Methanotorris igneus Kol 5: one gene and its partner. The main gene of each other region encodes a partner of the protein of the gene in region 2 in a complex. Links are inferred from orthologs where the notes say so. Each region holds a gene or a part of one and is shown on either strand. Other genes may lie near its edges.

Region 1 (3,114 bases), 120 kb from region 2 along the record:
ACTCTAATTTTTCTACCGTATCTTGCACCAAATCTTCCTGCTGGCCCAACTTTCTTTGTGTGACTAAATGCCATTACTACCACCTTTTAATTCTTTTATCTTTGTTTTTTGTTTGTTTTTATAAGTCATATCTTTTTAGGACTTTTGTTTGAACATTTCCTTTTGTAACTTTATTTAAATGAGCGTAAAACTCTGCTTCAATACCACTTGGAATTTCTATAACAACAATTAAAGAACCGTCAGATTGCCACTCTTCTTGTTTTACAGTTCCATATTGATGTAGTATGTGATATGCACTTCCCGCAAATTCTGCAGGGATTTTAATAGCAACATCCCTTTTTTCAAATTTGATTGGTAATATCTTTCTAAGTTCTTTTATTATACGTGGCAATTGTTCTTCAGCACTCTTGTAAATATCTATGTTAACACGAGCTTCTTCCAAAGCTTTTTCAATCCTCTTAGGTGGATGTGGTGTGTCAGTTTGTGGATTTATAGTGTTTTTTGCAATTAAAGATATAATTTGTTTCTTTTTTTGTTCTTGCATCTCTTTTCTTTGTTGAGCAGTAAGTTGGACATGTCCCTTTAATATAATTTGTTTTGCAATTTCTTTAACATCTGTTGTACCAAAAACTTTAAGCAGTGCATCTTCTGAAGCCTTTTCCCCTTTTCCAGAATCTTTATACACGGCCTCAATGGCTAAAATCTCGGAAATGTCTATATCTTGCCCTTCCTTAAGTTTTGCAGCTAAGTAAGGATCTACCAATATTTCAAACTTTTCTCCATGTGATTGGTATCTTGCAATAACAGCCTTATCTACGGACACCATAATAATCCCTTCTTTTTATTTATATATCTTTCTATCAATACATGATATTATCAAAACATATATTATTAACACTGCAAACAAAATACAAAATATAGTCGTGTGCGAAATTTTTTAAACGTATTTACGCATTAATGAATTTTTAAATAATCTTTATTCTTCCTTAAAATATACGGCAAAACCTAAAAGGTTTTGCCAAAAAATTGAAATAAGGCATAAATCTTTATGACTTTGTCAATAGCATATTTCCAATTTCTAACGCACACGACTATAATAGCAAAAAAACATAAAACGGAAGAGATATTTAAAGTTGGCATGTAACTGTTTGTGTAATTCTTTTCATATAATTGGGCATAGTAAAATCTTTGAAAGAATAATAAATAAGTATAAAATTTAAATCAAACCATAATTTATGCCTTCATTTCATTGATGGCTGTGGCTATTATAACGCAACGACTATAAAATCATGGATTAAAATCAATTTTATTCTTAATATTGAACATTATTTAATTCAAATATTTCATAATTTATTGTGGATTTTCTTCTTTTTCATTATTTTCCTCAGTGTTATCTCCGTTTTCTTCTTTATTTTCTTCTTCCTGTTTTTCCTTTTCTTTTTCCTGTTTTATTTTTTCTTTAACTGTATCCACTAATTCTTTAATTTTCTCGTATGGAATTCTTTCCACCATCTTTTCATCATCTTTTATAACAACCATATCCACATTTTCAGGTTTCAATTCCTCTGTTGTTTTACTCAACACATATATGGCTAACTCCATAGCTTCTTCAATAGTTAGGTTTTCATTGTACTTTTTCTCTAAAATTTCCATTGCAATTGGTCTTCCAGAACCTATTGCTGTTGCTTTGTATTCAATTAAAGCTCCACTTGGGTCTGTTTCAAATAGTCTCGCACTGTGCCTGTCAATTCCAGCAATTAAAAGTGCTACACCAAAAGGTCTTGCCCCCCCATGTTGTGTATATGCCTGCTTTATATCGCAGATTTTTTTTGCTAATGCTTCAACAGTTATCGGTTCTCCATAAGTAACTCTATTTATTTGTGCTTCAATTCTTGCTCTATCAACTAAAACTCTCGCATCTGCAACTAAACCTGATGTTGCTGCTGCGATGTGGTCATCAATTTGGAAGATTTTTTCAATTGAACTAATTTCAATTAAATTACTTGTTATTCTTCTATCCACTGCTAAAACTACTCCGTTTTTGCATTTTATTCCAATTGCTGTAGTTCCTCTTCTTACGGCTTCTCTGGCATATTCTACTTGGTATAACCTCCCCTCTGGGCTAAATACTGTAATTGCTCTGTCATAAGCAGATGCTGGAACCATTTGCATACTTTTACCTCCAATTATCTTAAATTCACAAATTTTTTAAATTTGTATACTATTTAATATTTTTGAAGAAAATCAATTATTAGCATTTCGTTTGTATTTTGTTTTTCACCAATTCATTAACCAAAAAACAAATACTGTTTGCTTAATAATATTTATAACTATATTTTAACTTATTACTGTATTTATAGATAGTGGTTTTTAAGTTTTTTTATCTCTTATTTTTATATCGTATGTGTTAGTTTATGACACAACCTTATCATAACATTTATATATGAGAAAATTCTAATAACCATTAGAGATTTTAATGTCAAACCTTCATGGTGATGGCTATGATACCTGTTAACATATCTGAGGATGCATTGGAATTTATTAAGAAAAAATTGAAGCAGGCAAATGCCGACTCCATAGTTATATACTTTGCAGGATTCGGTTGAAGAGGGCCTAAATTTGGAGTAGAGATTATGAAAGAGCCCCGCGAAGGAGATGAACTGGTCTATGATGGTGAATTTAAGATTTACCTTGACAAGATAGCAAAAGAATTTTTAACTGAGGTAAATTTGATATTGAAGAGGTCTTTCCTTCGCGGGGAATATTTAGCAGTTAAAGGTTATGGTGGAGGGTGCTAACCCGAGAACCCTAATGGGATCGGGTTAGTTATAGTTGTGTGCGTTAGAAACTGAACATAACTTTAATAAAATTTATAAGGCATTAAATACTCAATTTCAAAATTTAAAGGAGGAAAAATGACAACTTAAAATTTTATAAGTTTTTATAATAAGTTTAAAAAAATTCGCACACAACTATAAAAACCCTCCACAGTTTTAATTATTTTTATTTAATCTTTTGTTTTTGCTTTTTTATTTATTTTTTATCTATTTTTTCAGTATTATCAACGCATCACCTACACAACATCCTTTTCCATCTTCTTTTACAAACACAGGA
Region 2 (3,127 bases):
CAAAAAAAATAAAAAAATTAAAATTAATCTAATTAAAGATTATTTTCTTTTAATTATTTTCTTTTTATTTTTATGAAATCTCCAAGGGTCAACCCTTCATCTCCACTACTTACACTATAATCTATGTCTCCTTCTTCATATAAACTTATGCCCAACTCTTTCTCCAATCTTTTTACATATTTTTCTTCTGGCTCCAATTCATTTCTCTCTATTTTGTGGAGTGTAGAGACCTTAATTCCTACACGTTTTGCAAGTTCTTCAATAGTTAATCCCTTTTTCTCTCTAGCTTCTCTTATGATATCACCATAATCTTCAACAAGTGTCTTTAAATTATCAAATAAATCTCTGTAAGGTCTTTTAGGTTTTTTTGTAGATGTGGTTTTTGATGTTGAAGTTTTAGCAACCCCCAGCCTTGAATAACTTTTTGGAGTGACTCCAAATTTCGCACATTCTTTACATACGGCCATTTCAGCCCCTTCAATCCTAACTTTGTATAATTTTGTTGTCTCTTTTCCACAAAGTTCGCATATCTTCATATTTAATTCACCTTTTCCAATTCAAAAGAATGATAACAATTAAAATGGCAAAACCTAAAGGGTTTTGCCGTATATATTTTGACCATTAAATATAAATACATAAGCATAGATATTAAATATACTATTTGGGGAATCTATTAATAAAAACTTTGATATTAATAAATTAGAATTTAAAAATTTATTGTTTGGAATTTTCACACAAACGCATATATATTTATTTTCACAGTATATTATTATGGAGGTAAGATAATGACTTACGAAGAATACAATGATATAAAAGAAAACAATGAAAAAATGGATTTAAATGAATTTAAAGAAAAAGCATACATTGCAGAATTAGAAAGTAAACTCTTACGAATGGAAATGGAAAAAAGAGACTTAGAAAGAGAGAATTTACAGTTAATAAAAGAAAACGAAATTTTAAAAAGGGAACTTGATAGATTGAGAGTTCCTCCATTGATAATTGGAACAGTCATTGAAAAAGTTAGTGATAGGAAAGTTATTGTAAAAAGTTCAACAGGACCACACTTTTTAGTTAACGTTTCCCAATTCGTAAATCCTGATGACTTAACTCCAGGGACAAGAGTTTGTTTGAACCAACAAACATTGTCTGTAGTAGATGTTCTTCCAAAAGAAAAAGATTTAAGAGCAATGGCAATGGAAGTTGATGAAAGGCCAAAAGTTTCATTCAGTGATATTGGTGGATTGGCAAAACAAATCCAAGAAATTAAAGAAGTTGTTGAACTTCCATTGAAACATCCAGAATTATTTGAAAAAGTTGGTATTGAGCCACCGAAGGGAGTTCTCTTATATGGACCTCCAGGAACTGGTAAAACATTACTCGCAAAGGCAGTTGCAGCAGAAACCAATGCGACATTTATAAAAATTGTTGGTTCAGAACTTGTGAAGAAATTCATTGGAGAAGGTGCAAAGTTAGTTAGAGATGTCTTTAAATTGGCAAAAGAAAAAGCACCATCAATAATATTCATTGATGAGATTGACGCAGTTGCTGCAAAAAGAACTGAAGCTTTAACAGGTGGAGACAGAGAAGTCCAAAGAACATTGATGCAACTCTTAGCAGAGATGGATGGATTCGATGCGAGAGGAGATGTTAAAGTTATTGGTGCAACAAACAGATTGGATATATTAGATCCAGCAATATTAAGGCCTGGAAGATTCGATAGAATTATAGAAATCCCAGCTCCAAATGAAGAAGGAAGATTAGAGATATTAAAAATACACACAAGAAAAATGAACTTAAGAGATGTAGATTTAAAGAGAATTGCAAAAATGACAGAAGGTTGTGTTGGAGCAGAATTAAAAGCAATCTGCACAGAGGCAGGTATGTTTGCAATTAGGGATGGAAGAGATTATGTCACTATGGACGACTTCTTGAAGGCAGTTGATAAAGTTATGGGCAAAAAGAGCAGAGGAGAAGTCATATCTCCACACTTGGAAGTGTTGTATAGATAAGTTCATCATTATTTTTTATTTTTTATGCTACTATACATTGATAATTTTGCATCTTTGGATTTGTTCGAAATAAAAAATAAAATTACAAAATATACTGTAGGATGAGTTAGAACGGGACTCTGAAGTATCTTCCAGCATATTTTGGATAACCTAACTCTTCCTCAATTCTAATTAATTGGTTGTATTTTGCTGTTCTTTCCCCTCTTGCTGGTGCTCCTGTTTTTATTTGTCCAGCATTTAATGCAACTGCCAAGTCAGCGATAGTGGTATCTTCTGTCTCTCCACTTCTGTGGGAAACAATGACTCCGTACCCATTTCTAAATGCAAGGTTTGCAGCGTCAATTGCCTCACTTAATGTTCCAATTTGGTTAACCTTCAACAACAAAGCGTTTGCAGCACCGACTTCAACTCCCTTTCTCAGCCTGTTTATGTTTGTAACAAACAAATCATCCCCAACAATCTGAACGCCTTTTAATTCTTTTGTAACCATCGCAAAGCCCTCAAAATCCTCCTCATGCAATGGATCTTCAATTGAGACAATTGGGTATTCATCTGTTAATTCCTTGTATAATTCAATTAACTGTTCTCTTGTTAATTTTTCCCCTTTAACAATGTAGTAACCATCCTTGTAGAACTCACTTGCTGCACAATCTAATGCAAATACAATATCATTCTCATAACCTGCTAATTTTGCAGCTTCAGCCAGCAAGTTTAAAGCATCTCTTGCATCTTCAATTGGTGGAGCAAATCCTCCCTCATCTCCAACGTTTATAGCATTTTTTCCGTATTTTTCTAATATAACCTTTTTTAATGCTTGATATGTCTCTGCTCCAATTCTTATCGCCTCTGCTATTGAGTCAGCCCCAACAGGCATTATCATAAATTCTTGGAAATCTAAAGCATTTCCAGCGTGTTTTCCCCCATTAATAACGTTCATCATTGGAACAGGCATAACAAATGAGTTGCAACCTCCCAAGTATTTGTAGAGTGGGAGTGATGCGGTGTCTGCTGCTGCTTTTGCTACTGCCATTGAGACAGCTAAAATTGCATTAGCCCCTAATTTTGATTTGTTTTCAGTTCCATCTAATTCAATCATGATGGTGTCAATTTCTCTCTGC

Evidence for each region.
Region 1: the proteins of METIG_RS04060 (region 2) and psmA are in contact, whole or in part, in a cryo-EM structure (PDB 6HE5), measured with the Archaeoglobus fulgidus proteins. The link is inferred for Methanotorris igneus Kol 5 from one-to-one orthologs. Residues at the interface, in WP_010879468.1 of Archaeoglobus fulgidus: Asp391, Leu392, Lys393, Gly394, Met396, Phe397, Val398; in WP_010877997.1 of Archaeoglobus fulgidus: Ala30, Arg33, Gly34, Ala35, Asp51, Arg53, Val54, Lys66, Ser79, Gly80, Leu81, Val82, Met166.

What each region holds. Positions count from the first base shown.
Region 1 is NC_015562.1:958,531-961,644, reverse strand. The notes cover bases 262-3,035. They hold psmA (archaeal proteasome endopeptidase complex subunit alpha), read right to left. Parts: upstream 2,173-3,035; coding sequence 1,351-2,172; downstream 262-1,350. Other genes in these bases: METIG_RS04735 (ribosome assembly factor SBDS), read right to left, coding at 262-826. Outside these bases: rpl37A (50S ribosomal protein L37Ae), read right to left, coding at 1-74; more of METIG_RS04735, read right to left, coding at 119-261; acs (acetate--CoA ligase alpha subunit), read right to left, coding at 3,045-3,114. UniProt on the Methanocaldococcus jannaschii protein: Component of the proteasome core, a large protease complex with broad specificity involved in protein degradation. The M.jannaschii proteasome is able to cleave oligopeptides after Glu, Asp, Tyr, Phe, Trp, slightly after Arg, but not after Ala.
Region 2 is NC_015562.1:837,635-840,761, forward strand. Bases 111-2,897 are described here. They hold METIG_RS04060 (proteasome-activating nucleotidase), read left to right. Parts: upstream 111-785; coding sequence 786-2,009; downstream 2,010-2,897. Other genes in these bases: METIG_RS04055 (multiprotein bridging factor aMBF1), read right to left, coding at 111-536; eno (phosphopyruvate hydratase), read right to left, coding at 2,116-2,897. Also shown: tRNA(Phe) (4-demethylwyosine(37)-C(7)) aminocarboxypropyltransferase Taw2, read left to right, coding at 1-12; more of METIG_RS04055, read right to left, coding at 54-110; more of eno, read right to left, coding at 2,898-3,127. UniProt on the Methanocaldococcus jannaschii protein: ATPase which is responsible for recognizing, binding, unfolding and translocation of substrate proteins into the archaeal 20S proteasome core particle.